3 regions of the Saccharopolyspora sp. CA-218241 genome follow, and region 3 is predicted to be linked to each of the others. Evidence: riboswitches for the same ligand, from Rfam matches in the RefSeq annotation. Region 3 holds a riboswitch; each other region holds the start of a gene.

Region 1 (10,371 bases), 360 kb from region 3:
TCCGCCGCGGAATCCGCCCGCGCACCCGCACCGGTGGGCCATGCTGCGGAGGTGGACTCCTCCTCGGTGGTGCTCGTCGGTGCGTCGGTCGGCGCGGGCGCGGTCGTGCTGGTGCGTTCGCTCCGGCGCACCGGCTGGCGCGACGCCTGGACGTTCGGCAGCTCGCCGGAGCGGCGCTGGCCGCCGTGCTGGCCTACTGGACCGCGTTCGCACTGCTCCTGCTCGGGTACGCCGCCGCGCTGAGCTCCGGTTCGTGACACCCGCCTCCGAACCGGTACGCCGGGGCGGAACGCGTACGGCGTCCCGGTAACCGCGGGAACCCACCACCGCCGACCGCGGTCCGGAAGGCGCAGCACCCGCCGAGGCCCCCGAGGACCGCCCAGGCCTGCCCGTCCGGCCCGGGGAGCGATCCGCACACCGCGGGTACCCGGCGGCCTTCTCGCCGCGGGGTCGCCGAGACCGTCAGCGACCGTTCACCACGTCGGCACCGTCCGCCCGAGGGACCGCCGAGTTCCCACCGCGCTCCGCTGTCCGATTTCCGGTGGGTGAGGGGCACCTTCATCCGGCATAGTCGGATGAAGGTGCCCCTCACCCGGTGCACTGCGCGGGAGCCGCGTCAGCGGGTGGCGAGCCGCAACAGCCCCCAGAGCTGGGCGATCGCGTCCGGATCACCGCTGGTCTCCACCGCGCGGTCCGGGAGCCTGCCCCACAACCAGAGGTACACCGCCGCCGGGTCGCCGCCGACGACCGCCTCCGGCGTGGTCAGCGCGACGTCGGGCGTGCTCACCACCGCCGTGCCCGCCGGATCGGCGGTGACCAGCCAGTTCCGGTCCGCCGCGTGCACGCCCACGGAGCAGGCGCGGGTGGCCGTCACCCCCAGGGCGTGCAGTCGGTAGTCGAACCACACCCGCAGCACCTCGTCGATCCCGTCCACCGCGATGTCCGGGTCGATCGGGGTGAGCTCGATGCCCGCCGCGATCTGGAGGTCGACGCGCTGCACCACGACGGCGTGCAGCAACCGGCGGGCCCAGAACCGCACCGAGTGGTCCTCCGGCCACCAGGTCGGGCAGGGGTCGTGGGGAGGTCGGCTGACCAGCTCGGCGAGCAGGTCGGCCAGGCGCAGCACGAGCCGGTCGGCCAGCTCGCGCAGCCCGGGATCGGCGGGCAATTCCCAGCGCAGCGCGGACTCGGCGGAGGCGCCCAGCCAGGACAGCGCGTCCTCGGCCAGGTCTCCCAGGTGCCGCACCGTCTGGCCGACGGTCCGGCCGGAGGCCCCCGCGACGGGCAGGTCGGCATGCGCGTCGTGGGTGGCGGCGACGAGGAGCTGCCCCTCGTCGGCGAGCAGATCGAGCATCCGCCCGTAGTCCATCCTCACCTCGCACCTCATCGCACCGCTCCCGTCAGGTTCCTGCCGACGACGTCGAGGAACTCGCGGCTCTTGGCCACCAGGTCGTCGGCGTCGCGACCGGTGACCGGGACGCCCGCCTCGGCCGCGGCCCGGCGGTCCGACCGGGCCGCGAAGAAGGCGGCCCACTCCCGCAGCTCGGGTGCGGCCGCGGTGAGCAGGGCCCACACGCTGGTCGGGCGGGTGCGCTCCTGCTGCCGAGCGCGCGCCACCACGACGGCGGTCGCGGCCCGCAGCGCGGCCAGGTGCGCGGCGACGTAGCGCTCCCCCGCGCCGGCGTCGCCCTCGGCCGAGTGCAGCGACGACCGCGCCTGCACCAGGAGGGACATCGAGCCGGCCGGAACGTCGGCGGGCTGGGGCGGTCGGTGGTCCTCCACCGACCGCCGGGGAGCCGGGATCGACAGGTTGGGAATTGACATCGGCGTTCTCCTCGCACACGACGAGACGGTCCAGCCGGGGCGGGTCCGGCGGCGAGGTGCTTCCCCCACCGCACCGCCGAACCCGGATTCGAACATCAGTCCATCGAACTTCAGTTCGAACACCTGAAGATTAGCCCGCTCCCCCGATCGACTCAAGCGTTGCGTCGCACATCACCTGTTCGAGCGGTGACCAGCGATGATGATCACCTGAACGGAGGCACCGGGACGGCTCCGGCCGGCACCGGCACGCGACCGGCCCGCGTTCGGGGAAAGACCTCGGCGGCCAAACCGGCTAGGGTTCCGCCTGTGACCGCCGCGCCGTCCCCCCGCTGTGACCGGATCAGCGAGCTGACCGCCGACCAGCTCCGCGCCCGCCTCACCGAAGCCCTGCACGTCTACGTGACCGCGATGGGGTACCCGCCCAGCACCGCGACGCAGCGCGGTCCGATGTGGTCGGCGCACACGATGCGGCCCGGGTGGCGCTGCGTCGGCGCGTTCAACGACCGCGACGAGCTCATCGGCATCGGCTACGGCTACCTCGGCGCCGCCGGCCAGTGGTGGCACGAGCAGGTGCGGCGCGGGCTGCTCAGCGTCGGCGGGGACGTCGACCGGTGGCTGACCGACTACTTCGAGCTCACCGAGCTGCACGTGCACCCGGGCAGCCAGGGCGGCGGACTCGGCGGGGAGATCCTGCGGCGGCTGCTCCTCGGGGCCGAGGGCAGCACCGTGCTGCTGTCCACACCGGAGGGACCGACCCGCGCCTGGCGGCTGTACCGCAGGCTCGGGTTCGACGACGTGCTGCGCGACTACCGGTTCACCGGGGACCCGCGTCCGTTCGCGGTCCTCGGCCGGTCGCTGCCGCTGGCGGACTGACCGGCCGGGGCCACCTCGCGCCCCGGCCGGCGCCGGGATCACAGCAGCGCGAGCTGCTCCCGCAGCGTGTCCAGCCCCATGGCGCCCATCCGCAGCGCCTGGGCGTGGAACTCCTTGAGGTCGAACGCCGCGCCGTGCCTGCGGCGGGCGTCCTCGCGAGCGGCCAGCCACAGCCGCTCGCCGAGCTTGTAGGACGGCGCCTGCCCCGGCCAGCCGAGGTAGCGGTCGATCTCGTCGCGCACGTGCGCCGGGTCGGCGATGGTGCGGGTGAGCATGAACTCCAAGCCCAGCTCGGGCGTCCAGCGCTGCCCTTCGTGGAAGCCGGTGCCCTTCGGGATCTCCAGCTCCAGGTGCATCCCGATGTCGACGATCACCCGGCCCGCCCGGAAGAGCTGGTCGTTGAGCATCCCGAGCAGGTCGCCGTCGTCGCCGAAGTAGCCGAGCTCGCGCATCAGCCGCTCCGCGTAGAGCGCCCAGCCCTCCCCGTGCCCGGAGACGAAGCACATCAGCCGCTGGAACTTGTTCAGCCGCCCGGACTCGTGCACGCCGGTGGCGATCTGCAGGTGGTGCCCCGGAACGCCCTCGTGGTAGACGACGGTCAGCTCCCGCCAGGTCGGGAAGTCGACGCGGTCGGCGGGCACCGACCACCACATCCGGCCGGGGCGGGAGAAGTCGTCGCTGGGACCGGTGTAGTAGGCGCCGACCCCGCCGCCGGGGGGCGCGATCCGGCACTCCAGGGCCATCAGCCGGTCCGGGATCTCGAAGTGGGTGCCGCGCAGCTCGCGCAGCGCCTCGTCGGACCTGCCCTGCATCCACGCCTCGAATTCGCGCTGCCCGCGGACCAGGTAGCGCGGGTCGGCGTCGAGCGCGGCCGCCGCCTCGGCCGGGGAGGCGCCGGGCTCGATCCGCCGCGCGACCTCGCGCAGCTCCGCCTCGATCGCGGTGAACTCCTGCCAGCCCCACTCGTAGGCCTCCCGCAGGTCCAGCTGGGCACCGGTGAAGTAGCGGGACCACAGCCGGTAGCGCTGCTCGCCCACCGCGTCGCGCTCCGGCGCCCGCGGCAGCAGCTCGTCGCGCAGGAAGTCGGCCAGCTCGGCGTAGGCACCGGCGGCCGATTCGGCGGCGGCGTCGAGCTCCCGGCGCAGCGCCCCGCCGACCTGCGCCCCGCCGACCTCCGCCCCGGCGACGAGCTCCGCGAAGAACGACTTCGGAGCACCGCGCCCGGACCAGGTGTCGCACTGCGCCGCCACCTTGGCGATCTGCCGCGCCGCCGAGACCGCGCCCCGGCGGGCGCCTTCGGTCAGGCCCGCGCGCAGCGAGCGCACCGACTCGCCGACCTTCGCCAGCCGGGTGGCGATGGTGCGCCAGTCCTGCTCGGTGTCGGTCGGCATCATGTCGAAGACCTGCCGGATGTCCTGCACCGGACTGGCGATCACGTTCAGCGCCGAGAGGTCGGCGTCGGCCTCGTGCAGCTCCAGGTCGACGCCCACCCGCTCCAGCAGCACCGCCTGCGCGACCCGTTCGGCGTCGTCGGCGGGCACGGCCTCGCGCGCCGCCGCGACCGCGCGCCGCGCCGCCTCCGCCCGGGCCCGGTGGCCCTCCGGCGAGTAGTCCGTCATGTCCTCGTCGTGACCCGGCAGCCCGAGGAAGGTGCCGGAAATGGGGTCGAGCGCGGCCAGCTCGTCGACGAACCGGTCGCTGATCTCGTGCACGCCCTGCTGATCAGTCGCCATGCCCGCCCACGCTAGTCGTCGCCCGCCGGAGCCTCATCCGGATTCCTCCGGCGCGGTCGCGCACCCGGCGAAAACCCGCAGCCGGTGCGACGATTCGGCAGGTGGAGCGGACAACGAGCGGTCGTCGAACGGGCCCCGCCCGCGGTGCGGTGCTGGGTCTGCTGCTGGTGCTCGTCGGGATGGTCACCGGCGGCTGCCTGCACGTGAACGCGGCGCTCACGATCGACGGCGAGGACGCCGTCGCGGGTGAGCTGGTGATCACCACGCAGACCGCCGACGGGAAGGTCCCGTTCCAGTTGACCCCGCCCGAGGACCTGGCCGACCAGGTGCGGATCACGCCTTACGCGCAGGGCGACCGGGTCGGCTCGCACCTGTCGTTCCGCGGCCTGAGCTTCGACGAGGTGACCCGGCTGAGCCAGTCGCTCACCCCGGACGACTCGCGCTACCAGTTCCAGCTCTCCCGCAGCGGCTCGCTGGTGATCCTGGAGGCCTCGGCCGACCTCACCCCGCTGGCCAACACCGACTCGTCGGTCGAGGTCAAGGTCAGCGCGCCGGGCGAGATCACCAGCACCAACGGCGAGGAGAGCGCGGGCACGGTCACCTGGGAGCTGGAACCCGGCGAGGTGACCAGGCTCGCGGCGACCTTCCAGTACGCCAGCGCGACCGGCGGCGGCTGGGTCGGCTGGGCGGCGCTGCTGACCGGCGCGACCTTCCTGGTGGCGCTGGTCGTCGCCGCGCTGGCGCTGAGCACGCACCTGCGGGCGCGCGCGGCCGAGGAAGCCTGAGCGCGCACCCCGCAAGGCCACCCGGATCAGACCCCTTAGGGTGAGGCGCGAGCCAGTCGTGCCCGCGGGAGCGGGACGGGGAATCCGGTCGGAAGCCGGAGCTGACGCGCAGCGGTAGGGGTGCTGGGCGAGGACACGTGCCACTGGGCCACCAGGCCCGGGAAGGCTCCTCGCCCGAACGAGCCCGAGCCCGAAGACCTGCTGGCTCGCCGGGACGCACACCGCTTCCCGGCTCGCACCCGGGCTTCGCGACCGAGCCCCGAGCGAAGGACGGTAGTCTTGCGCACCCGCCGCGCGGTGGTCCTGACCAGCCTCGCCACCCTCGCCCTCACCAGTTGCGCCGCACCCGAGGCCGGAGCACCGGCACCCGGCGCCGTGTCCGTGCCCAACTGCGACCGGGAGGTCGTGGTCGAGCAGCCGCCGCAGCGCGCGGTGAGCCTGAACCAGAGCACCACCGAGATCATGCTGTCGCTGGGCCTGCAGGACCGGATGGTCGGCACCGCGACCTGGACCGACCCGGTGGACCCGGACCTGGCCGAAGCCAACGCGCAGGTGCCGAGGCTGGCCGACAACGCCCCGTCGTTCGAGACCGTGCTGAGCACCGAACCGGACATCGTGCTGGGCGCCTACCAAGCCGTCTTCACCGATGAGCGGATCGCCTCGCGGGAGCGCTTCGGGCAGCTCGGCGTGCCGACCTACCTGTCGCCGAGCAACTGCCTGCCGGAGGAGGCGCCGCTGGCCGAACCGGTGGTGCTGGACGACATCTACCGCGAGGTGCGGGAGATCGCGACGCTGTTCGGGGTGCCCGAGCGCGGCGAGGCGCTGATCGCGGACCTGCGCGACCGGGTGTCGGCGGCGCAGCGGAAGGTGGCGGGGCTGGACCTGCCGCCGGAGACCTCCGTGCTGTTCTGGTTCGCCCGCACCGAAACCCCGTACGTGGCGGGCGGCACCGGCGCCCCGGCGATCATGGCGCGCACCCTCGGGGTCCGCGGCACCTACGCCGACCAGCGCTCGATGTGGCCGCAGATCGGCTGGGAGGACATCCTCGCCCGCGACCCCTCGCTGCTGGTGCTCGGTGATCTGACCCGCGACGGCGAGGGCGACTCGTTGCGGGCCAAGGTCGACTTCTTGCGCAGCGACCCGGCCGTCTCCCGGCTCCCGGCGGTGCGCGAGCAGCGCTGGCTGCCGATGACCGGCACGGCGCTGAACGTGAGCCTGCAGACCATCGACGGGATCGAGGCCCTGGCCGACGCGCTGGTCGAGCTGGACCGGCAGCGGTGAGCCGCGCGCCGCGTCCCGGCCGGGCCGCGGGGCTGGTGCTGGTCGGCGTGCCCGCGCTGGTGCTGTCGATCGCCGCGGTGATCACCACCGGACCGGCCGACCTCGGCGTCGCGGAGGTCGTCGAGGTGATCGCCGCCCGGTTCGGCTGGGTCGAGACCGACCTGTCGCGGATAGCGCAGGGCATCGTGTGGGAGCTGCGGTTGCCCCGCGCGCTGCTGGCCGCGCTGTGCGGCGCCGGGCTCGCGGTGTGCGGCGCGGTGCTGCAATCGCTGCTGCGCAACCCGCTCGCGGACCCGTTCCTGCTCGGCGTGTCGGCGGGTGCCTCCACCGGCGCGGTCACGGTGGTGGTCCTCGGCCTCGGCGCCGGGGTGATCGGCCTGACCTCGGGGGCGTTCGTCGGCGCGCTCATCGCCTTCGGCCTGGTGATGCTGCTGGCCCGGCTGGCCGGTGGCGGGACCGGCCGGGTGATCCTCGCCGGGGTCGCGGGCACCCAGCTCTTCTCGTCGCTGACCTCCTACGTCGTGATGACCTCGGCCGACGCCGAGCAGACCCAGGGCGTGCTGTTCTGGCTGCTCGGCTCGCTGGCCGGGGCCCGCTGGACCGACGTGGTGATCGCCGCCGCGGTGACCGCCGCCGGGCTGGCGGTCTGCCTGTCCCAGGCCGGGCGGCTGGACGCGTTCGCCTTCGGCCAGGACGCGGCCGCCTCGCTCGGCGTGCCGGTGGCGCGGTTGCGCGCGCTGCTGCTGGTCACCACCGCCCTGCTCACCGCGACGCTGGTCGCGGCGGCGGGGGCGATCGGCTTCGTCGGTCTGGTGCTGCCGCAGGCGATGCGGTTGGTCGTCGGCCCCGGGCACCGCGCGCTGCTGCCGGTGTCCGCCGTCTACGGCGCCCTGCTGCTGGTCTGGGTCGATGCGCTGGCGGGCACCCTGGCCGCGCCGCAGGAGGTCCCGGTCGGGGTGATCACCGCGATCGTCGGCGTGCCGGTCTTCGCCGCGCTGCTGGTGCGCAAGCGGGGCCTGACGTGAGGTCCGGCCACCGGCGCCGCTGCGCGGGCGGGTCCCACCACGCGTTTTCGAGGGAGGAGCGGGCATGAGCATCCGGACCCGGGAGCTGTCCTGGCACGCCGGTGGCGCGCTGATCGTCGACGGCATCAGCACCGAGGTCGAACCCGGCCGCACCCTCGGGTTGCTCGGGCCCAACGGGTCCGGCAAGTCGTCGCTGCTGCGGCTGCTGGCCGGGCTGCGGCGGCCTTCCGGGGGCAACGTGCTGCTCGACGGGCGGGAGCTAGGCGGGTTCGGCCGCCGCGAACTGGCCCGCCGGGTCGCGGTGGTCGAGCAGGAGTCCGGCACCGAGCTGGACCTGTCGGTGCGCGACGTGGTCGCCCTCGGCCGCACCCCGCACCGCACCGGCTGGGGCGGGGAACATCCCGACGACGCGGCGGCGGTGCGCCGGGCGCTGGCCGCCACCGGGCTGGACGGCCTCGCCGAGCGGCGGTGGCACGCGCTGTCCGGCGGGGAACGGCAGCGCACCCAGATCGCCCGCGCGCTGGCCCAGGAACCCTCCGAGCTGCTGCTCGACGAACCGACCAACCACCTCGACATCGCCCACCAGCTCGAACTGCTGGCGCTGATCCGCACCTTGCCGCTGACCACCGTGGTCGCGCTGCACGACCTGAACCTCGCCGCCGGCTACTGCGACCGGCTGCTGGTGCTGGCCGGCGGTCGGGCGGTGGCCGCCGGTGCCCCCGCCGACGTGCTCACCGAGGACCTGGTCGCCGAGGTCTACGGCGTGGCCTGCGAGGTCGTCGCGACCCCGGAGGGCGCTCCGCACATCCGATTCCGCGGTCCGGTCGGCCGGTGACGCACGAATCGGTACCGACCACGCTCCGTGTCCGATCACCCGGACGTGGGCGCCGCGGCGGGACCCGCCAGCCGCGGCGCGCGGACATCGCGGAGGATGGTGGCGTGCCCGTTTCGCATCCGACCACCGAGAACAGCACCGACGAGGACGCCGTCGTGGAACACGATCTACCCGATGCGGTGCAGCACCTGCTGACCCGGTACCTCCGGCAACGGCGTGCCGAGGCCGCCGACCTGGACCCGGCCTTCGGGACCGCGGTGGACAAGCTCGCCCGGTTCGTCCTCGGCGGCGGCAAGCGGCTGCGGCCCACCTTCGCCTGGTGGGGGTGGCGCGCGGCGGGCGGCGCCGCGCAGGGCCCGGAGGCGGTCGCGGCGCTGCGCGCGGCCAGCGCCCTGGAACTGCTCCAGGCCTGCGCGCTGGTGCACGACGACCTCATCGACGACTCCGACACCCGCCGCGGTCACCCGACCGTGCATCGCGAGTTCGCCGCGCTGCACCAGGAATCGGACTTCCGCGGCGAGCCGGGGTCGTTCGGCACCGCCGCCGCCGTGCTGCTCGGCGACCTCGCCCTGGCCTGGGCCGACGACCTGGTGCAGGAATCGGGGATGGGCGCCGACGCGCTGCGCCGCGCCCGCGAGCCGTGGCGGGCGATGCGCACCGAGGTGATGGCCGGGCAGTACCTCGACGTGCTGGGCCAGTTCCGGGACGACGAGACCCCGCAGGCCGCGCTGCGGATCTGCGAGCTCAAGGCCGCGTCCTACACCGTGCAGCGCCCGCTGGAGCTCGGGGCCCAGCTCGCCGGGGCCGACCCCGCGACGCTGGAATCGCTGGGCCGCTTCGGCGCCGACATCGGTGTCGCCTTCCAACTCCGCGACGACCTGCTGGGCGTGTTCGGCGATCCGGAGGTGACCGGCAAGCCCGCGGGGGACGACCTGCGCGAGGGCAAGCGGACGGTGCTCATCGCCGAAGCGGTGGACAGCGCGCGGCGGCAGGACGACCAGCAGGCGCTCGCCGAGCTGCGCGGCGTGCTCGGCGACGCCGACCTGGACCCCGCGCGGGTCGAGCGGACGCGCGGGCTGCTCACCCGGCTCGGCGCGGTCGACGCGGTGGAGCGGCGGATCACCGACCTGACCGGGTCGGCGATCCGAGCGCTGCGCTCCGCGGGGGTCGCCGAGCCCGCCGCGACCGAGCTCGCCGAGCTGGCCATCGCGGTGACCGACCGCACCCGCTGATGCGCACCGTCACCAGCCGCACCGACCACGTCGTCATCGTCGGCGCCGGGCTGGCCGGGCTCGCCTGCGCGCTGCACCTGGCGGGCGCCGGGCGCCGGGTCACCGTCGTCGAGCGGGAGGAGGTCCCGGGCGGACGCGCCGGGCTGCGGCTGCTCGACGGCTACCGGATCGACACCGGACCCACCGTGCTCACCATGCCCGAGTTGCTCGACGAAGCGCTGGGCGCGGTGGGCGGGTCGATCGACGACGCGCTCGACCTCATCCCGCTCGACCCGGCCTACCGGGCCCGCTTCGCCGACGGTTCGGTGCTCGACGTGCGCACCGGCGGCGAGGCGATGGAGGACGAGGTCCGCCGCTTCGCCGGCCCCGGGGAGGCGGCCGGGTACCGGCGGCTGCGGCGCTGGCTCACCGAGGTCTACCGGGCCGAGCTGGACCGCTTCATCGACGCGAACTTCGACTCCCCGCTGGACCTGGCCTCGCCGGAGCTGGCCCGGCTGGTCGCGCTGGGCGGCTTCGGCCGCCTCGACCGCGCGATCGGCCGCTTCCTGACCGACGAGCGGCTGCGCCGGGTGTTCTCCTTCCAGGCGCTCTACGCCGGGCTCGACCCGCGCCGGGCGCTGGCGCTGTACGCGGTGATCCCGTACATGGACACCATCGGCGGCGTGTGGTTCCCGCGCGGCGGGATGCACGCGGTGCCCACCGCGATGGCCGACGCGGCGCGGCGCGCCGGGGTCGAGTTCCGCTGGGGCGCCGAGGTGGAGTCGCTGGAGCGGCGCGGCGACC
Region 2 (10,371 bases), 2.5 Mb from region 3:
TCAAGGAGTCGTTCCCGAACCGGGTCGGGATGGCCACCTCCCTCTACACCACCGCGATGGCGGCCGGTGGCGCGCTGGGTTCGACGCTCACGCCGATGCTGAACAGCGCGACCGGCAGTTGGCGGCTGTCCCTGGGCACCTGGCTGGTGCTCGCGCTGGCGGCGCTGGTCGTGTGGGTGCCCGCGACCGTCCGTTCCGGGCGCACCGCGGCGCCCGCGGCCCCGGCCGATCCCGGCCGTTCGATGCTGCGCAGCCCGCTGGCCTGGGTGATCACCGGTTACTTCGCGATGCAGTCGCTGGTCGCCTACGTGGTGATGGGGTGGCTGCCCGAGGTGTTCAAGGGCGCCGGGATCGATGCGGGGACCGCCGGGGCGCTGCTCGGTTTCCTGCTGCTGGTGGGCGTGCCGATCAACATGGTGCTGCCGTCGCTGGTCACCCGCAGCCGCAGCCAGTCCGGCTGGGCGGCGGGTCTCGCGGTGCTGACCATCACCGGGATGCTCGGGCTCCTCCTCGCGCCGACCACCGCGCCGTGGCTGTGGGCGCTGATCATCGGAGTCGGGATGAGCGCCTTCCCGCTCGCCTTGGTGCTGCTGTCGCTGCGCACCGCCAGCGCGGCCGACACCGCGCGGCTGTCGGCGATGGCGCAGAGCGTCGGCTACCTGATCGCCTCGGTCGGCCCGTTCCTGTTCGGCGTGCTGCACGACCTCACCGGGGCCTGGTCGAGCTCGCTGCTGGTGGTGATCGCGGTCGTCGTGGTGCAGGGGATCATCGGGACCGTGGCCGGACGCCCGCGCACCGTGTGAGCCGCGCGCACCCGCCCGCACACCCAGCACGCCACCCGTTCGTGCCATGAGTGCGGGGCACCTTCAGCCGACTGTGCCGGATGAAGGTGCCCCTCACCCAGGTCTCAGTCGAGGGGGAGGTTGAGGAGGGCGTTCTCCACGAGCTCGGGCATCGCCGGGTGGATCCAGTACTGGCCCTTCGCCATCGAGCGGGCGTCGAGGCCGAAGTGCATCGCCTGGATCAGCGGCTGGATCACCGTGGGCGCCTGCGGGCCGATGATGTGCGCGCCGAGGATCAGCCCGGTGCGCGGGTCGGCCAGCAGCTTGGCGAAGCCGGTGGTGTCCTCCATCGCCCAGCCGTAGGCGATCGCGGCGTAGTCCTGCGTGCTGACGACGTGGTCGATGCCGCGCCGCCGCGCCTGCTCCTCGGTGAGCCCGACCGAGGCGATCTGCGGCGCGCTGAACACCGCGTGCGGTACGAACCGGTGGTCCGACTCGATCGGGTCGTCGGGGTGCAGCAGGTTGTGCTGGACCACGCGCATCTCGTGGTTGGCCACGTGCTTGAGCTCGAAGTGCGAGCTCACGTCGCCGAGCGCCCACACGCCGTCCACCGAGGCCCGCTGGGTGGAGTCGACCTTGACCTTGCCGTCCGCGGTGAGCTCGATGCCCCCGGCGGGCGCGTCGAGCAGGTCGGCGTTGGGCCGTCGCCCGGTCGCGACGAGCAGCGCGTCGCCGGGGACGGACTCGGCGCCGTCGGGACCGTCGAGGTGCAGCACGATCCCGTCGCCGTCGCGCTCGACGGAGGTGGCGTGCCGGTTCAGCCGCACGTCCCACTTGCGCGTGGCGATCTCGGTGAACCGCTCGGCGATGTCGGCGTCCTCGGCGCGCAGCGCCACCCCGGACCGGCCGACCAGGGTGACCTCGACGCCCAGCGACGAGAACACGTGCGCGAACTCGGCGCCGACGAACCCGGTGCCCATGATGATCATCCGGCGGGGCAGCTCGTCGAGCCGCATCACCGTGTCGCTGGTCCAGTACGGCACGTCGAGCAGCCCCGGCAGATCGGGCAGGTCGGGGCGCCCGCCCGCGGCGATGACGAACCGGTCGGCGGTGATGGTCTCCGGCCCGTCCTCGGTCTCGACGGTGAGCCGCTTGACCCCGCTGAACGTCGCGACGCCGGTGAACAGCGTCACGTTCGGGCTCTCCTCGGCGCGGTAGTGCCTGCCGCCCGCGGAGATGGTGTCGATCCGCTCGAAGATCCGGTCCCGGATCTCCCGCCAGCGCACCCCGCGCAGCTCCAGGTCCACCCCGAGCCGCTCCCCGGCGGCGGGACCGGCGGCGACGTCGGCGGTGTGCACGAACATCTTCGTCGGGATGCACCCGACGTTGAGGCAGGTCCCGCCGTAGGCGTCGTTGGGGCCGATGCCCTTGTCGACGATGGCGACGTTCCAGCCGTCGAACCGCTCGTCCAGCAACGAGTTGCCGGAGCCGGAACCGATGATGACGAGGTCGAAGTGGCGCACGGATCCATCCTGCCTCAGGTCGGGGGAGCGCGGGACCGCCCGGTCCAACCCGTCACGACCCCCGCTGATTCCCGGCGTGAGCCCGGCCACGTCCACTGTGGAAGGGGGGAGGCCGGTGCTCACACCTTCGAGCGAGCTCGGGACCGAACCCGCGACCGGGGGCGATGCCGCCGGGCATGATCGTCGGCAGCCGCACCGAGGGAAGTGGTGGACATGGCCCGCACCCGACCGGCGGGGAGCCTGCGCGACCCGGACGATCTCGGCATCCGGCTGCGCGCCGGGTACCGGGGGCTGTCCGAGGCCGAGCTCCGCACGACGGCCGTCACCTACCTGCACCAGCTCACCGCGGGCAAGGTCGTCGGCGGCCTGCACCGGCTCGGCCCGCTGCTGGACTGCCCGCCCCGCGCGCTGCACGCGGCGCTGCCGCTGCTCCAGCACCTGGAGGCGCTGGTCCACCGGGTCGACCTCGGCGCGGGGACCGGGGAGGAGGACCGGATCGCCTTCGACGGCATCGAGCACCTGCTCGACGCGCACGGCCTCGACCACCCCGGCATCCGCCGCCAGGTCGCGCTGCTCAAGGCCTACGGCAGGCAGCGGCGCCGGGTGGTGCACGAGCTCGCCGAGGTCGACGAGGAGGCGCTGCGGGTGCTCACCCACCAGCGCTGCTCGGACGTCCGGCTGCTGGTCCAGGTGCTGTGCGACGTGGTCGGGCGGGACGCCGCCGTGGCGCTGCACGCCCTCGACCCGCTGCTGGCGCTGCGCGAGATCCGCGACGACCTGCGGCCGCACGCCGCCGACCGGGCCTTCGGGCACGTCAACGTGCTGGCCGAATACCGGAGGCTGTTCGGCGAGGTCGACGGCCCGCACCGGTTGCACCGGGAGCAGCTCCGGCTCGTCGAGGAGCTGCTGGCGCGCTGGTCGCGCCTGCCCAGGAAGCGGGCCCGCGCGCTGTGGCCCGCGGTGTTCGACGCCCCGATCCCGCGGCGGTTGCGCCGGCTGCCCCGGGTGCTGCTGGTCCGGCAGGCCCGCGCCCGGCTGCTCGCCTCGGTGCCCGAGCCGGTGCTCGCGGCCCCCGTCGGAGCCCCCGGACGCTGACGGAAGAGGGGGCTCCTCGGGTGCGGAACCCCCTCGACCGAACCCTCAGTGCGCGTAGGTCGGGGCGATCACGGCCCGCGCGACGGTGTGGAAGGCCAGGTTGAAGCTGACCACCGCCGGGCTCACCGTGTCGTCGACCCCGAGCTTCTCGGTGTCCACCGCGTGCACCGCGAAGTAGTAGCGGTGCGGGCGGTCACCGGGCGGCGGCGCGGCGCCGCCGAAGGCCCGCTCGCCCATGTCGTTGGGGACGTGGAAGGCGCCCTCCGGGATGCCGGAGCCGCTGCGGTCGCCCGCGTCGGCGGGCAGCTCGGTGACCCCGACGGGCACGTCGACCAGCACCCAGTGCCAGAAGCCGCCCGGGATCGGGGCGTCCGGGTCGAAGCAGGTCACCACGAAGCTCTTGGTGGTGTCCGGGAAGCCCGACCAGCTCAGTTGCGGCGAGCGGTTCTCGCCCTCGGCGCCCATGCCGTCGTAGGCGTGGGCCTTGCCCATCGGCTCGCCGTCGGTCACGTCCTCGGACGTCACGGTGAACGACGGAACCTCGGGGAGAAGGGAATACGGGTCCGGATCGACCGGGCGCTCCAAGCTCATCAAGCATCCTCCTCTTCGTCGCGGACGGCGTGATCGGATTACCCGCAGCCCACCCTAATGACCCGGGCCACCCGCCGGGCCGGGACGCCTCCGCCCCGAAGGGGGAGATCCGCGGGATCCGGTATCGGACTCATACCCATGCTGCACCGGTGCTCTGGTGGGTCAACGTGCACATGTTGCAAGGGTGGTGTGCCATGCGCAGTCGGGCGGGTAGGCTGCGCCACGGCCGAAAGCGGAGGAGGCGGTGTGGAGCCCGACGAAGCCCTCGAAGTGCTGTGCGTGGGCGAGACGATGTCGCTGGTCGCGCCCGCGGACGCGACGCCGCTGGAGCGGGCACCGGCGTTCACGCTCTCCGCGGGCGGCGCCGAGTCGAACGTGGCGATCCACCTGGCCTCGCTGGGGCACCGGGTCGGCTGGGCGAGCCGGGTCGGGGACGACCCGTTGGGCAGGCGGTTGGTCGCCGACCTCGCGCGCGCCGGGGTGGACACCGCGCTGGTCGAGGTGCACCCGGCGGCGCCGACCGGCGTCTACTTCAAGGACCCGCGACCCGAGGGCACCCGGGTGCACTACTACCGGGCCGGGTCGGCGGCGTCCACGATGGACCAGGACTTCCTGGCCGACGTGGTGCTCGACGCCCCGGCCGCGGTGCACCTCAGCGGCATCACGCCGGTGCTGTCCACCGGCTGCGACCGGCTCGTCCGGCGGCTGCTGACCCGCCCGCGGCGGTCCCGGCTGAGCTTCGACGTGAACCACCGGCCCGCGCTGTGGAGCGCGGCGGAGGCGGCGCCGGTGCTGCGGGAGCTGGCGCAGCTCGCCGACGTGGTGTTCGTCGGGCTCGACGAGGCCGCGGCGCTGTGGTCGGTGCGCACCCCCGAGGAGGTGCGCGCGCTGCTCGACCGGCCCGAGCTGGTGGTGGTCAAGGACGGCGCGCTGGCCGCGTACGAGTTCGGCGTGGGCACCACGTCGGTCCCGGCGCCCCGCGTGGAGGTCGTCGAGCCGGTCGGGGCCGGGGACGCCTTCGCCGCCGGGTACCTGTCCGGGCTGCTGCGCGGTGCGGACGCCTCGCGCCGGCTGCGGCTCGGGCACCTGCTGGCGGCCCGGAGTCTGCTCAGCACCGAGGACCACCAGGCGCTGCCCGACCTCGCCGAGCTGGAGGAACGACTGGCCTACGACGAGCGGGCCTGGGGCGGCCTGCGGATCGGCGGTGACGCGTGAGGGGTTTCGACGAGCTGCTGGCCGCGCCGGTGCTGGCGATCCTGCGCGGGATGACCCCGCAGCGGACCGCCGAACTGGCCGAGCGGGCCTGGGACCTGGGCATCGAGGCCGTCGAGGTGCCGATCGAGACTCCGCGCGCCGAACCGTCGCTGCGCGCCGCCGTCGAGGCCGGTGCCCGGCGCGGGCGCCCGGTGGGCGCGGGCACCGTGACCTCGCCCGAGCAGGTCCGCACCGCGCAGGAGGCCGGGGCCGCGTTCACCGTGGCGCCCGGCCTGGACGCCGAGGTGGTGCGGCTCAGCGCCGACGTCGGGGTGCCGCACCTGCCCGGCGTGGCGACCCCGAGCGAGGTCCAGCAGGCCCGGCGGCTCGGGCTGGACTGGGTCAAGGCGTTCCCGGCCGCGCAGCTCGGCGCCGGCTGGTTCAGCGCGGTGCTCGGGCCGTTCCCCGACCTCAAGCTGGTCGCCACCGGCGGGATGAACGCGCGCAACGCCGCGGAATTCCTCGCCGCGGGCGCCCGCGCGGTCGCGGTGGGCTCGGCCCTGGACGATCCCGAGCAGCTCCCCGCCCTGGCCGGGTTGTTGCGCGACGGCAGGAGGGCGTAGTGCGGGTGCACGTCGGTCCGGAACCGGCCGCCGAACTCCAGGACGCGGTGCTGGCCGCGGGCGCGGAACTCGCCCCGGCCGCCGAGGCCACCGGGCTGGTGTGGTTCGGCGCCGGGCCGGAGCGGTTCGCCGAGTACGACCACCCGGGGCTGGAATGGGTGCAGTTGCCCGCCGCCGGGATCGAACCGTGGCTCGCGGCGGGCGCGCTGCGCGAGGGCATCACGGTCACCTCGGCCGCGGGCAGCTACGCCGAGACCGTCGCCGAGCACGCCCTCGGGCTGATGCTGGCCGGTGCCCGCGGCCTGCACCAGGCCGCCCGCGCCGAGCGCTGGGACCGCCCGGGGCGGGCGCGCACCCTGTTCGGCGCCACGGTGGGCATCGTCGGCGCGGGCGGCATCGGGCGGGCGCTGATCGGGCTGCTGCGCCCCTTCGGCGTCCGGGTGCTGGCGATCAACCGCTCCGGCCGCCCGGTCGACGGCGCCGAGCGCACCTGGCCCGCCGACGCCCCGGACGCCCTCGGCACCCTGCTGGAGCGGTCGGATCACGTGGTGGTCGCGGCTCCGGCCACCGCCGCCACCGCCGCGCTGATCGACGCCGCCGCGCTGGCGCGGATGAAGGACGACGCCTGGCTGATCAACGTGGCCCGCGGCTCGCTGGTCGACACCGGCGCGCTGGTCGAGGCCCTGGACGCCGGGCGGATCGGCGGGGCCGCGCTGGACGTCACCGACCCGGAGCCGCTGCCGGACGGACACCCGCTGTTCGGCCACCCGCGCGCCCTGATCACCCCGCACTCGGCGAACCCGAAGCCGCTGCTGCTCCCGGCGCTGGCCCGCCGGGTGCGGGACAACGTGCGGCGGCGCCTGGCGGGCGAGCCGCTGATCGGCGTCGTCGACCTCGAAGCCGGGTACTGACCGCTCCGGGGGACGACCGGGGCCCGGCCCCTCGGGCGGGAGCCGGACCCCTGGCCTCGATCAGGAGGCTTTTCAGAATGCGGCGGAGCCGCATTGCGGTGAGGCACGCAACTTGCACCGCGGCCCGTGCTCGGACGGTGCCGCTCAGCGATCTTCTCGCGAGGACAGCCGTGACGCCGTGTACGAAGTGGGTACATCAGGAACGGCTCCCGGAGCGAGTGGGCCGCTGAGGTCCCGCTACCGGCACCGCCACGCAGACCATTGGCGAAAGCGATCCTTCAGGGCAGGAAGTAGCCGTTGCCGTCGACGTACTCGCCGCTGCCACCGAGGGTGTCGGCGGTGAACTCGCCCAGCTCGGCCAGTTCGGGGGTGCGGTAGGTGGTCTCGGTCATGGTCGTCGCCTCCATGTCGTTGACGTGGCGCCCGCCGCGGGCACCTGCCCCTGTGATCGGCGGCGTCCCGGACGCCTTGAGGTCCCCGCGGCGGGGGTTCACCCGGGTTCCGCAGCACGACTACTCGGCCGTGCCTCCTGGTCCCTGCTCCGCCGGCGTGTCCGGGGGGCGCGCGGGAGGCGGCCCGGAGGGCTGCCGGGTGCGGGGTGAACGACGTCTCACGGCGGGCGCGCCGGTGGCCGTTAGGATGATCGGCGTCAGACGGCGGTGACGCGGAGGAACCCGGTGCGAAACCGGGGCGGTCGCGCCACTGTGACCGGGGAGCGCACTCCGACGAGCCACGGCCCGCACGGGCCGGAAGGCGGGGCCGCGCGCCGATCCGGGAGCCAGGACACTCCGGCCGCCGTGGATCCCGATCGGGGCGCGCACCCCGAGGAAGGACGCGCCGTGTCCGACGCTGCCCGCACCACCAGGATCCTGCTGCTGTCCACGGCGGACACCGATCTGCTGGCCGCCAGGGCCTCCGGTGCCGACTACGCGGTGGCCAACCCGTCCCGGGTCGCCGCCGAGGACGTCCCCGACCTGCTCACCGGGGTCGATCTCGTGGTGGTCCGGCTGCTCGGCGGCAAGCGCGCCTGGGCCGAAGGGCTGGAGGCGGTGCTGGCCTCGGGCCTGCCGACCGTCGCGCTCAGCGGCGAGTCCACCCCGGACGCCGAGCTGATGGCGCTGTCCACCGTCCCGGCCGGGGTCGCCACCCAGGCGCTGACCTACCTGGTCGAAGGCGGACCGGGCAACCTCGGGCAGCTCGCCCGGTTCCTGTCCGACACGGTGCTGCTGACCGGCGACGGCTTCGAGCTGCCGGAGCGGATGCCGGAGTTCGGCCCGCACGGCGAGCGGGCGCACGACCCGGCGCGGCCCACCGTGGGCATCGTCTTCTACCGGGCGCACGCGCTGGCGGGCAACACCGGGTTCGTCGACACCCTCGCCGACCAGGTCGAGCGGGCCGGGGCCAACGCGCTGCCGGTGTTCTGCGGCTCCCTGCGCGGGCTGTCCGACGCCGCCGGGCTGCGCGACCTGCTCGGCGGCTGCGACGTGCTGGTGGCCACGGTGCTCGCCGCGGGCGGCTCGGTGGCCGCCGACGCCAGCGCGGGCGGCGACGAGGACTCCTGGGATGCCGGGGCGCTGGCCGAGCTGGACATCCCGGTGCTGCAAGGGCTCTGCCTCACCACCAGCCGCGCCACCTGGGAGGGCAGCGACGCCGCGCTGTCGCCGATGGACGCCGCGATGCAGGTCGCGGTGCCGGAGTTCGACGGCCGGCTGATCAGCGTGCCCTTCTCCTTCAAGGAGGCCGGGGACGACGGCATCCCGGTCTACCTGGCCGATCCCGAACGCGCCCGGCGGGTCGCGGGCACCGCCACCGCGCTGGCCCGGCTTCGGCGCACCGCCGACTCGGACAAGAAGCTGGCCGTGGTGCTGTCGTCCTACCCGACCAAGCACTCCCGGGTGGGCAACGCGGTCGGCCTGGACACCCCCGCCTCGGCGGTGGTGCTGCTGCACGCCCTGGCCGAGGCCGGGTACGACCTCGGCGGCCTGGACCTGTCCGGGGTGGACGGCGACGGGCTGATCCACCGGCTGATCGCCGCGGGCGGCCACGACGTCGAATGGCTCACCGACGACCAGATGTCGCAGGCCGCGATCCGCGTCCCGGCGCCCCGCTACCGGGAGTGGTTCGACGCGCTGCCCACCGCGCTGCGCGAGGCCATGGCCGAGCACTGGGGTCCGCCGCCGGGCGGCCTGTACGTCGACGACGAGGGCTCGATCTACGTGGCGGCGCTGCGCTTCGGCAACGTGGTGCTGATGATCCAGCCGCCGCGCGGCTTCGGCGAGAACCCGATCGCCATCTACCACGACCCGGACCTGCCGCCCTCGCACCAGTACTTCGCCGCCTACCGCTGGCTGGCCGAGGAGTTCGGCGCCCACGCCGTCGTCCACCTGGGCAAGCACGGCACCCTGGAGTGGCTGCCGGGCAAGGGCCTCGGCCTGGCCGCCGAGTGCGCGCCGGACGCCGTGCTGGGCGACCTGCCGCTGGTCTACCCGTTCATCGTCAACGACCCGGGCGAGGGCACCCAGGCCAAGCGCCGCGGGCACGCCGTCGTGGTGGACCACCTGATCCCGCCGATGGCCCGCGCCGACAGCTACGGCGACATCGCCAAGCTGGAGCAGCTCCTCGACGAGTACGCCCTGGTCACCGACCTCGACCCGGAGAAGAAGCCCGCGCTGCGCAACCAGATCTGGGAGCTGGTCACCGCCGCCGAGCTGCACCACGACCTGCACCAGCAGGACCAGCCCGACGCCGAGTCGTTCGACGACTTCGTGATGCACATCGACGGCTACCTGTGCGAGATCAAGGACGTGCAGATCCGCGACGGGCTGCACATCCTCGGCCGGGCGCCGGCGGGCGAGGAGCTGGTCAACGACGTGCTGGCGATCCTGCGCTCGCGGCAGGTCTTCGGCGGGAAGGTCGGGGCCCTGCCCGGGCTGCGGACCGCCCTGGCCGAGCGCTTCGGCCTCGACGAGCAGCACCTGCTGGCCGAGCCCGGTGCCGCGGTGGCGGTCCCGGGCGCGCTGACCGGACTGGTGGCGGGTCCCGCGGCGTCCGCATCGGACGCGGTGGACCTGCTGGAGGAGCTGGCCCGGCGGCTGGTCACCGGCCTGGCCGAGGCGGGCTGGCGGGCCGACGGCGTCGCCGCGTCGGTGCTGGGCGGTCCCGACGAGCAGGTCGACGCGGTGCTGCGGTTCGCCTGCGAGGAGCTGGCGCCCCGGTTGGCCCGCACCACCGACGAGGTGGACAACGTGGTGCACGCCCTCGGCGGCGGCTTCGTGCCCGCCGGACCGTCCGGGTCACCGACCCGGGGCCTGGTGTCGGTGCTGCCGACCGGCCGCAACTTCTACTCGGTCGACCCCAAGGCGATCCCGTCCCGCAACGCCTTCGAGGTCGGCTCCGCGCTCGCCGATTCCCTGCTGGCGCGGCACGTGCAGGACACCGGGGAGCACCCGCGCTCAGTCGGGCTCACGGTGTGGGGCACCTCGGCGATGCGTACCCAGGGCGACGACATCGGCGAGCTGCTCTGGCTGCTCGGCTGCCGCCCGACCTGGGACGACGCCTCCCGCCGGGTCACCGGTTTCGAGGTGGTGCCGCTGGCCGAGCTGGGCCGTCCCCGGATCGACGTGGTGGTGCGCATCTCCGGCTTCTTCCGGGA
Region 3 (10,371 bases):
CCGCCACGCGGTCATCCCTGGCCGCGGGCGGCCCGGCGGTTGCTCCACACGCTGGTGGCCGTGACGGTGCCCAGCACCACCACGATCACCGCCAGGGACAGCAGCGTCGGGATCTCGGGCACGGCGGGCCAGATGCCGTGCGCCCAGTGCAGCACCAGCTTCACGCCGATGAACGCCAGGATGATGGCGAGCCCGTGGTTGAGGTGGGTGAGCTGGGACAGCGCCTTGTGCAGCACGAAGTACAGCGCCCGCAGCCCCAGCAGCGCGAAGGCGTTGGTGGCGAACACCAGGTAGGGGTCGCCGGTGATGCCGTAGACCGCCGGGATCGAGTCGACCGCGAACACCACGTCGGCGGCGAAGATGGCCACCACCACGACCATCAGCGGGGTGAGCGCCCGCTTCCCGTCGACCCGGGTCAGCAGCTTGGTGCCGTGGTACTCCTCGGTCACCGGGAACACCCGCCGCAGCAGCCGCACCGAGCGCAGCTCCGAGACCTCCTTGTCGAACCCGCCGCCCGACGAGGCCTCGCGCAGGATGCGCAGCGCGGTGAGGAACAGCAGCGCGCCGAACACCAGGAACGCCCAGGTGCCGGCCTGCAGCAGCGCGGCCCCGGCGGCGATGAAGATGCCCCGCAGCAGCAGGGCGCCGACGATCCCGTAGAGCAGCACCCGCTGCTGGAGCGCGTCCGGCACGGCGAAGGCCGCCAGCAGCAGCATGAAGACGAAGAGGTTGTCCACCGACAACGACTTCTCGACGACGAAACCGGTGATGAACTCCAGCGCCTGTGGTCCGCCGTAGAGCAGCCAGAGCAGCCCACCGAAGGCCACCGGCAGCGCCAGGTAGAAGACGGTCCAGCCGATCGCCTCGCGCAGCGTCACCTTGTGCGGCCGGTGGGTCACCACGAAGTCGGTCACCAGCAGGGCCAGGAGCACGGCGATGCTGATGCCCCAGAGCCAAGGCGTGCCGATGGTGTCCGCGGTCGGTGCGGCGAGCTGCACGGGACCTCCTCGAACGGCGTTCGAGGTCTCCTCCACCCGCGTGCGGGCGACCGCCCGGGGACATCGTGGATGTCCGTCCTGACCGGACCGGTCTGCACCGGAGTACTCCCCCCTTCCGGCGAGGCTAGCCGGGCCCGGAACGGGCTGTACAGCAGCACGCGGGACCACTGTGGCCGGTGGTGCCCGGGTGCCGCGGGTGGCCCCCGGGCACCACGTGGCGGCGCTGACCACCCGCCGGCGCCCTGTCCCGAGGCTGCTCCGTTCGAGTGAAGGAGGGGCGGTTCGAACGGGTGTGCCGGAGACGTCGGAGCGGTGCCGCCGATCCGGCGCCGTCCCGATCCGGCGCCCGGCCGTCAGAGTCCTTCCACAGTGGACTCGGCGAGGTGCTCCCGAGGGGTCCGCCGGGGCATCGTCGCTGGTAGGAAGTGGATCTTGGGTGCGGCTGGGGTGGCCCCGGTCGCGGCCGCCTCGGCGGGGTGGGGCACAATGAGATCGCAGCACGCACCCTGTTGCTGCGCATTCCGCTGAATTCCCGTCACACCCGGGGTGAGGATCGTGCCCAGTCACGTCGTGTCCGGCAACGCCGTCGCGCCGCAGTCGCCCGCCGAGGGCGGCCGCGCCTGTCCGGTGCCGATCGACCTGATCGCCCTGCGCGGCCCGTGGGGCGTCCGCAGGCCGAAGCGCCAGCTCGGCACCACCGGCGTCGTCTCCGCCGACGTCGTCAGCCGGAGCTGAACCCCGCGCTGCCGGGCCGCCGCGGCTACGCCGCGGGTCGGCTGCCGATGGCGACCACCATCCCGCGCAGCTCGTACCCGCCGATGGCCTCGTTCATCGACACCTGGGGCGGCGTGTCCATCCGGACGCCGGGCAGCGCGAACAGCGTGGTGAGGAAGGTGTCGGCCTCCAGGATCGCCACGGTCGCCCCGGGGCACTTGTGCGGGCCGTCGCCGAACGACAGCCCGCTGGCCACCGCCCCGCCGCTCAGCTTCCGGCCCGGGCACACCCGCTCCGGCTCCGCGCCCACGGCCGCCGGGTCGGCGTTGGTCCCGGTGACCGCGATGTCGATCACCTCGCCCGCCGGGATGGTCACCTGCTCGCCGTCCTGCTCGAGCTCGACCGGCTCGGTGGTCCGCCTGCGCAGGTGGCCGACGACGGGTTCGAGCCGCAGCAGCTCGTGCAGCACGGCCAGCCGGTCCGGTTCGTCCCCCGCGAGGTACCGCTCGCGCAGCGCGTCGTCGGTGAACAGGTGCCACGCGGCGAGGTTGATGAACTCGCGGGTCGTCACCATGCCCGCCGCCGCGAAGGTGATGCACTCGCCGAGGATCTCGGCGGCGGAGCACCCCTCGTCGAGCAGGTGCGAGATGAGGTCGTCCTGCCGGCGCGCGCGCCGCGCCTTGATCGCGGGCCGGACGTCGCCGAGGTAGATCCCGAGCCAGTTGACGACCTGCCGCTGCACCCAGTACAGGCCGTGCAGGCTGGTGAACCCCGGCTTGCCGAACTCCGCCGGGAAGAACCGCTCCAGCCGCCCCTGGATGCCGGGGCGGCTGTTGGTCAGCCCGATGACGGCGGTGGCGACCTCGATGGCCAGGTTGAAGCTCAGCGAGGAGAGGTCCGCGCGCCCGTTGCGCTGCAACTTCTCGAGCTGGGTGTCGGTGACCCGGCGCATGATGCCGCGGTAGTGCTCGTCGACCCGGCGCGGGGTGAAGAACCGGGCGGTCTGCCTGCGGTGCTCCCGGTGCTCGGGGCCGTCCCGGTAGAGGACCGGGCGGCGGATGCTGCCCGGCATCCGCTCGACGGTCTCGACGCCCAGGCCCGCCTGCACCGTCGAGCCGCTGCGCAGCACCGCGCGGGCCGCCGCGTAGCCGCTGACGTCCCACTCCCCGTCGGCCCCGCGGCTGATCGGGCAGCCGCCGGGCGCGTCGCCGCGATCGATCTTGCGCGCGTTCGTGCTGTCGCTCGGCATCCGGCCGGTTCCCTTCGCTGCGGGGCTTCGGATACGCACCCTTGTACCAGGTCACGCTCGGCGACGGACGGCAGCCGGATCATCACGCGCCGTGCCCGGTCGGCCCGCCCGGACCGCGTCGATCCACTGTGGATGAAAGGGCCTCCGACGCCGGCACACCGGAGCGCGGGATCGCCGGGCGGCGAGCCGGCGCGCACCCCGCGCTGGTCGGCGTCCCCGACCCCGGCGGGTCGGCTACCGGGCCGCCGCGGGCAGCTCCGCCGGGTCGCCCGCCGTCCACTGCGCCGGGTCCGGTCCCAGCTCGGCGAGCTGCTCGACCTGTTGCACGCACCACGGGGACACCCCGGCGCGTCCGGCGAGCACGTCGGCGCTGAACTCCTTCCACGGCACCCACCGCGCCGCGTCGACCTCGTCCGGGTTCGGGCTGGCCTCGCCATCGGTGAAGGCGAAGAACACCGGGCACATCTCGTTCTCCACCACGCCGTTGTCCATCACCGCCCGGTAGCGGAAGCGGGGCAGCGCGAGCGCCAGGTCCCGCACCGCCAGCCCGAGCTCCTCGCCGAGGCGCCGGGTGATCGCCTCCGGCAGCGGTTCGCCCGGGGCCGGGTGCCCGCAGCAGGTGTTGGTCCACACGCTCGGCCAGGTCCGCTTGTGGTGGGCGCGCTGGGTCAGCATGAACTCGCCGCGCCCGTTGAAGACGTAGCAGGAGAAGGCCAGGTGCAGCGGGGTCTCCCGGTGGTGCACCCCCGCCTTGTCCGCGACACCGACCGCCTCGCCGGAGTCGTCGAGCAGAACCACCTGTTCCACGGCGGGAACCCCCTTCGGGCGTAGCGGTACGACCGCACCACTTTACGATCATGGACGGTCGTGCGGAACGGGCGTCAGGTTAACCTCGGATGATCAGCGCGGGCATCCCCGCAGCGCCGGAACGCACCGAAAGTACGACCCGGCGCGGTCACCGCAGCCGGTAGCTGATCGCGGTGGTTGCCTCGCGGACCGCGGCCGCCATCTCGTCGAGCCGGTCCGCGACGCGCGTGGTCGGGCCCGCGATCGCCACCGAGGCGAGGGGCTGGGCGGAGGGCACGATGCCCGCCACCGCGGAGACGTCGGGCACGGTCTCGCCCCGGTTGCGGGCCACCCGCTCGGTGCGCACCTCGTCGAGCTCCTGCGCCACCCGGTCCCGCTCCGCCGGGTCGGCGACGTGGGCGCGCAGGTACTCGTCGCGGTGCGGCGCGGGCAGGTGCGCGAGCAGGCACTTGCCGGTGCTGGTCGGGTAGATCGGCCGCCGCTTGCGCAGCGGGGCCGAGTAGCGGATGAGCTGGGTCGATTCGATGGTGTCCAGGTACACGACGGAGTCCCCGACGAGCGCGCCCAGCATCACGGTCTCGTCGAACCGCTCGCGCAGGTCGCGCATGTGCGGGCGCGCGGCGTCGATCAGCGGGTTGCCGGGCGGGGCGAGCAGCGCGCCGACCGCCGGGCCGAGCAGGTAGGCGCCGTCGTGCTCGTGCAGGTAACCGTTGGCGACCAGGCCCTTCACCAAGCCGTGCACCGACGTCTTCGGTGCGTCGAGCACCCCGGCGAGCACGTTGAGCCGGACGCCGTGGGGATCGGCGGCCACCGCCTCCAGGATCGTGGTGACCCTGCTGACCGTCCGGTGCTCCTTCGCGGCGCCCGCGCGGGACCGGCCCGCTGATTCGCTCACGACGTCGCGCACCGCCTCTGTCCGGCTGCCGGGTGGGAACCCCCACCATAGCCCGGTGCCGGGATGGCCGAACGCGGCCCGTTCGGGGTATCAACGCAGACGGCACGCGAGGCGAGCGCGGGAGCGGGAGGTCCGATGGACGACGTGCGAGTGGCCGTGGTGACCGGAGCGGGTTCCGGGGTGGGGCGGGCGATCGCCCGCGCGCTGCTGGCGGCGGGCTACCGGGTGGTGCTGGCCGGGCGCCGGGCCGAGAAGCTGGACGAGACGGCGGGTCGGCGGCCGGGAGCGCTGGTGGTGCCCACCGACGTCGCCGACGAGGAATCGGTCGCGGCGCTGTTCGACGCCGTGCGCGAGCGCTGCGGGCGGCTGGACCTGCTGGTCAACAACGCGGGGATGTCCGGGGCGCCGGGTTCGGTCGGCGACGTGGACCCGGCGGACTGGGCGCGCGTCGTCGGGGTGAACCTGACCGGCTCGTTCCTCTGCGCGCACCACGCCTTCCGAGTGATGCGCGACCAGCGGCCCCGCGGCGGCCGGATCATCAACAACGGGTCGATCTCCGCGCACAGCCCGCGCCCGCGCAGCGTCGGCTACACCAGCACCAAGCACGCGATCACCGGGCTGACCAAGTCGATCTCGCTGGACGGCCGGGAGCACGACATCGCCTGCGGGCAGATCGACATCGGCAACGCCGCCACCGAGATGACCACCCGGATGGCCGAGGGCATCCCGCAGGCCGATGGGACGGTCCGCGCCGAGCCGACCTTCGACGTCCGGCACGTCGCCGAGGCCGTGCTCTACATGGCCGGGCTCCCGCTGTCGGCCAACGTCCAGTTCCTCACCGTCACCGCGACCGCGATGCCCTTCATCGGCCGCGGCTGAGCCGTCGCGGGCGAGGCCGCCGAGTGGTGGGGGAGGCGGCCCCGCCCGCGACGGGAGTGATCAGCGCAGCGACGGACGGATCCCGGCGGTCGCGATGATCACGTTCTCCAGCGCCTGCTCCACCTCGGTGTAGCCCCGCGTCTTGAGCCCGCAGTCGGGGTTGACCCACAGGCGTTCGGCGGGCACCGCGGCCAGCGCGGCCGTCAGCAGGTCGGTGACCTCCGCCGCGGTCGGGACCCGCGGCGAGTGGATGTCGTAGACGCCCGGGCCGACGCCCCGGGCGAAGCCGACCGCGTTGAGGTCGTCGAGCACCTCCATCCGGGAACGGGCCGCCTCGATGCTGGTGACGTCGGCGTCCAGCGCCACGATCGCGTCGATCACGTCGCCGAACTCGGAGTAGCACAGGTGCGTGTGGATCTGGGTGGAGTCGGCGATGCCGGACGTGGCCAGCCGGAAGGACGTCACCGCCCAGTCCAGGTACCCGGGCCGGTCCGCCTCGCGCAGCGGCAGCAGCTCGCGCAGGGCGGGCTCGTCCACCTGGACCACCCGGATGCCCGCGGCCTCCAGGTCGGCCACCTCGTCGCGGATGGCCAGGGCGACCTGGTCGGCGGTGGTGGCCAGCGGCTGGTCGTCGCGGACGAACGACCACGCCAGGATGGTGACCGGTCCGGTGAGCATCCCCTTGACCGGCTTCTCGGTGAGCTTCTGGGCGTAGGTGGCCCACTCCACGGTCATCGGGGCGGGGCGGGAGACGTCGCCGTAGAGGATCGGCGGGCGCACGCACCGCGACCCGTAGGACTGCACCCAGCCGAATTCGGTGCTGGCGAACCCGTCGAGGTGCTCGGAGAAGTACTGCACCATGTCGTTGCGCTCGGGTTCGCCGTGCACCAGCACGTCGAGGCCGAGCCGCTCCTGCACCCGGATCACCCGCTCGATCTCGTCGCGCATCCGCTGCTGGTAGGTCGCCGGGTCGATGCGTCCGGCGCGCAGCGCCGCGCGCGCCTTGCGGACGTCGGTGGTCTGCGGGAAGGAACCGATCGTGGTGCTCGGCAGCGGCGGCAACCGCAACGACCGCTGCTGGGCCTCCTGCCGCCCGGCGTAGTCACCGCGCCGCGCGTGCTCCGGGCGCAGCGAGTCCAGCCGGGCCCGGACCCGGTTGTCGCGCACCGAGTCGGCACCGGCCCGGTCGGCGACCGCGCGCCGGGCGGCGGCGAGCTCGTCGGCCACCACCTCGCGCCCGTCGCGCAGCGCCCGGCCGAGGACCACGACCTCGTCGACCTTCTGCCGCGCGAAGGCCAGCCAGGACGCCACCCGCGCGTCCAAGGCGGTCTCGGCCTCGACGTCGTAGGGCACGTGCAGCAGCGAGCAGGACGTGCCGACCGCGACCTCGCCCGCCAGGCCCAGCAGGGTCGCGGCGGTGGACAGCGCGCCGTCCAGGTCGGTGCGCCAGACGTTGCGGCCGTCGACCAGTCCGGCGACCAGCGCCTTGTCCGCCAGGCCGCGCACCGACGGGAGCCGGTCCAGCGCCGACCGCCCGGCGACCAGGTCCACCGCCAGCGCCTCGACCGGGGTGGCGGCCAGCTCGCCGAGCGCCTCGCCCAGATCGCCGAAGTAGCCGGCCGCCAGGATCTTCGGCCGCTCGGTCAGCTCGCCCAGGCGCCGGTAGGCGGCGCGCAGCGCGGCCAGCTCGGCGGGGGAGCGGTCGGCGGCGAAGGCGGGCTCGTCGAGCTGCACCCACTCCGCGCCCGCGCGGTGCAGCTCACCGAGCAGCTCGGCGTAGGCGGTCAGCAGGTCGTCGAGCCGGTCCAGCGGGCGGAACGACTCCGGCGCCTGGTCGTCCGATTTGGACAGCAGCAGGAAGGTCAGTGGCCCGACCAGCACCGGACGGGTGGTCACGCCCGCTTCCAGGGCTTCCTGGTACTGGTCCACAGGGGACTGGTCGGACAGCGAGAACCGCGTGTCCGGGCCGATTTCCGGGACGAGGTAGTGGTAGTTGGTGTCGAACCACTTGGTCATCTCCAGCGGCGGCGTGGACTCCACCCCGCGCGCCATCGCGAAGTAGGTGTCCAGCGGGCTCAGCCCGAGCGCGGTGAACCGTTCGGGTACCGCACCGAAGACGACCGCGGTGTCGAGCACCTGGTCGTAGTACGAGAACGTGTTGCCCGGCACCGAATTCAGTCCGGCCTCGTGCAGCGAGCGCCACGTGTCCACCCGCAGGCCGCGGGCGACCTCCCGGAGTTCCGGCTCGCCGATCCGCCCGGCCCAGTAGCGTTCCAAGGCTCGTTTGAGCTCCCGGTCGGGGCCGATCCGGGGGTAGCCCAGCACGGTGGAACCGATCGTGGTTGTCAACGCTCTCTCCTCGCGAGCTCGACGACAGGAGTCCGAGACCGGGAGAGCGCAGGGCGCGACGGCGCGACGAGCTGCCGCGCGGGCGTCCGGCAGGCCCTCCCTCGGGGCCTCGAACAGCGCGCACCGCTCCGGCGCGCGCACCGGTGGCAGGTCTTCGGACTCACGGGCGCTTCCCGGCGTCGCCGGGGATTCCTACTGGCCGTCGCTTCCCGGGCCTGGTGGCCCAGTGCTGATCCCGGTCGTGGACCGGGGACGGCGTTGGTTCCCGTTCACCGCTGCGGGGCAGTCCCGGATTCGCACCGGGTTCCCTCTTGCCTCGGCCGCTCCCGCCCGGTCGGGCGGAGGCGGCCGAACCACCAGCACGGATCAGGCTAGCCGCCGACCTCGCGTTGGCAAGGGCGCCCGCCGCCACGAGCGTCCCCGCGCGCCGGGCGCGGCGCCCGTTGACGTCGCCTTTCGATCCGCCGCGCCGCCGCGGTGAGATCCCGGACACACCGTCGCGCGGGCGCCCGCCCGCCGCCGAGCCGGACGGACCGGTGGGCCCCCGCAGTGGACGTCCGCTCAGCGCTGCGCCGGGTCGGCGGGGAGCCGGTCGAGGGGCATCCCGAACACCTCGCGGTAGGTCGCCAGCGCTTCGTCCTCGGTGAGGGTCCGCTCGGTGCGCTCGCCGTGCTCGGTGCGGACCAGTCGTGTTCCGCTGAGGGTGACCCGGCCCGCTCCGGTGCGCAGCGAGCAGGTCGGACCGCGGGTGAACGGCGAGCGCGGCGAGGTCTGCTGGTACCAGCAGGTGGGCTCGAAGTCGCGCAGCGCGCGGGGGCGGGGCTCCAGCCGGTACTGCGGCTCGCCGTCGCGCAGCAGGTCCAGGTCGCCGGACGCCGCGTCGACCGGGCGGAGGGCGAACGAGCCTTCCGGGTCGGGCTGCTCGCCGGTGCTCGCCATCCGCAGCGGGTGCACGGGGTTGCGGCCGAAGCCGACGTCGACCAGCCACGGCTCGTCGAGGTCGACCCGCAGCGCCAGGTGGTCCATCGGCGGACCCGGCTGCTCGGGGGTGGCGAAGACCCGCGCGGCGAGCAGTTCCACCCGGTAGCCGAGCGCGGTCAGCAGCGCCGCGAACAGCCCGTTGAGCTCGTAGCAGAAGCCGCCCCGGCGGCGCCGCACGATCTTGTCGACCAGGTGCTCCTCGGTCAGCTCGACCAGCTCGCCGAGGTGGATGTCGAGGTTCTCGAACGGCACCGAGGTCAGGTGCCCGGACTGGAGCGCGTGCAGGGTCGTCGCGTCGGGCGGCCCGACCGCCTCGATCCCGATCCGGGCCAGGTACCGCTCGGTGGTGGCATCGTCCACACGACCATTCTGGCACATCACCTCATGTCCACAGTAGACACCAGCGGCCGGGTGGGGGATATGATCCCGCGAACGGCGGTGCTCGCGCCCCGGGACCTGGGAGGATGGCACGGATGACGGCTGGCGGGCGAGAGGACGAGCGGACCGGGCCGACCGCGGCTGACGTGGCGGCGCTGGCCGGGGTGTCCCGGGCGACGGTGTCGTACGTGCTCAACGGGCTCGTCGACGAGCGGATCGGGCCCGAGACCTGGGCCGAGGTGCGGGCCGTCGCCCGCGAGCTCGGCTACGTCCCGCCCGGCGGCCGCCGGACGACCGGGCACGAGCTGGTCATCGGCCACCTGGGCGGCGAGCGGATGACCCTCGCGCGACTGGCCACCGCGGGGCTGGACCGGCTCGCCGTCGAGCTCGGCGAAGCGGGCTACACGATGGTCCTGCACCGCGACACCGAGCTGAAGGGGATGGCGGCGGCGCGGTCCTGGGCGGCGTTGCGACCGGCGGCGGTGATCGCCCACGCCGACCGGTTCACCAAGGGCGGTGCCGAGCTGCTCCGCCGCGCGGGGGTGGTGCCGATCGGCATCGCGACCCAACCCGTCCCGGCGGTGCCGACGCTGGTGATCGACGACTCCCGGCTGGGCGAGGTCGCCGCCGAGCACCTCGCCGAGCGCGGCTGCCGCCGGGTGCTCGTGGTGGTGCCGAAGGCCAAGGGCGACCGGCAGCTCGTGGCGCACCGGGTGGCGGGGTTCGAACGGGTGGCCGCCCGCACCGGGATGCGGCTGGAGGTGGTGCGGATGGGGCTGCGCCGCGACTCCGCCGACCGGCTGACCCGCACCGTCGCCGGGGACGATCCGCCCGACGGCGTGTTCGCCTGCACCGACGACCACGCCGGGCTGCTGCTGGGCGCCCTGCTGGACCGGGGCGTGCGGGTCCCCGGTGACCTCGCGCTGGTCGGGGCGGACAACGCTCCGTTCTGCGAGATGCTGCGTCCCCGGCTGACCTCGGCGGAGATCGATCTGGACGCCCCGGGGGCGGACCTGGGGCGCGCCGTGCTGGCGGCCATCCGGGGGCGGTGGGACCCCGACGCGGCCGCCCGGCCGTGGCCCGCGGTGCTGCACGTCCGGGACACCTGAGCGCCGCACCAG

The links. Region 3 has a riboswitch for cobalamin ahead of metE (5-methyltetrahydropteroyltriglutamate--homocysteine S-methyltransferase). Riboswitches for the same ligand answer to the same signal wherever they lie in the genome.
Region 1: it holds a riboswitch for cobalamin, as region 3 does, so the genes downstream of both, ACQP0T_RS08210 (ABC transporter substrate-binding protein) here and metE (5-methyltetrahydropteroyltriglutamate--homocysteine S-methyltransferase) in region 3, are expected to answer to the same signal.
Region 2: it holds a riboswitch for cobalamin, as region 3 does, so the genes downstream of both, cobN (cobaltochelatase subunit CobN) here and metE (5-methyltetrahydropteroyltriglutamate--homocysteine S-methyltransferase) in region 3, are expected to answer to the same signal.

What each region holds. Positions count from the first base shown of each region.
Region 1 is NZ_CP191860.1:1,676,025-1,686,395, reverse strand. Features, by position in the region: gene ACQP0T_RS08240 (hypothetical protein) at 52-243, shown strand; gene ACQP0T_RS08235 (maleylpyruvate isomerase N-terminal domain-containing protein) at 617-1,369, opposite strand; gene ACQP0T_RS08230 (SAV_6107 family HEPN domain-containing protein) at 1,384-1,824, opposite strand; gene ACQP0T_RS08225 (GNAT family N-acetyltransferase) at 2,131-2,697, shown strand; gene ACQP0T_RS08220 (DUF885 domain-containing protein) at 2,736-4,430, opposite strand; gene ACQP0T_RS08215 (DUF3153 domain-containing protein) at 4,532-5,215, shown strand; cobalamin riboswitch at 5,252-5,435, shown strand; gene ACQP0T_RS08210 (ABC transporter substrate-binding protein) at 5,495-6,496, shown strand; gene ACQP0T_RS08205 (FecCD family ABC transporter permease) at 6,493-7,521, shown strand; gene ACQP0T_RS08200 (ABC transporter ATP-binding protein) at 7,586-8,356, shown strand; gene ACQP0T_RS08195 (polyprenyl synthetase family protein) at 8,461-9,588, shown strand; gene crtI (phytoene desaturase family protein) at 9,588-10,371, shown strand, end outside.
Region 2 is NZ_CP191860.1:4,552,467-4,562,837, reverse strand. Features, by position in the region: gene ACQP0T_RS21685 (CynX/NimT family MFS transporter) at 1-803, shown strand, start outside; gene ACQP0T_RS21680 (mycothione reductase) at 908-2,305, opposite strand; gene ACQP0T_RS21675 (hypothetical protein) at 2,519-3,400, shown strand; gene ACQP0T_RS21670 (YbhB/YbcL family Raf kinase inhibitor-like protein) at 3,446-3,991, opposite strand; gene ACQP0T_RS21665 (sugar kinase) at 4,238-5,206, shown strand; gene ACQP0T_RS21660 (bifunctional 4-hydroxy-2-oxoglutarate aldolase/2-dehydro-3-deoxy-phosphogluconate aldolase) at 5,203-5,808, shown strand; gene ACQP0T_RS21655 (NAD(P)-dependent oxidoreductase) at 5,808-6,719, shown strand; gene ACQP0T_RS21650 (lasso RiPP family leader peptide-containing protein) at 6,998-7,111, opposite strand; cobalamin riboswitch at 7,388-7,507, shown strand; gene cobN (cobaltochelatase subunit CobN) at 7,559-10,371, shown strand, end outside.
Region 3 is NZ_CP191860.1:2,036,483-2,046,853, forward strand. Features, by position in the region: gene ACQP0T_RS09945 (TerC/Alx family metal homeostasis membrane protein) at 12-998, opposite strand; gene ACQP0T_RS09950 (hypothetical protein) at 1,554-1,733, shown strand; gene ACQP0T_RS09955 (cytochrome P450) at 1,759-2,961, opposite strand; gene idi (isopentenyl-diphosphate Delta-isomerase) at 3,196-3,768, opposite strand; gene ACQP0T_RS09965 (IclR family transcriptional regulator) at 3,917-4,663, opposite strand; gene ACQP0T_RS09970 (SDR family oxidoreductase) at 4,799-5,542, shown strand; gene metE (5-methyltetrahydropteroyltriglutamate--homocysteine S-methyltransferase) at 5,603-7,891, opposite strand; cobalamin riboswitch at 8,020-8,264, opposite strand; gene ACQP0T_RS09980 (arylamine N-acetyltransferase family protein) at 8,453-9,232, opposite strand; gene ACQP0T_RS09985 (LacI family DNA-binding transcriptional regulator) at 9,346-10,359, shown strand.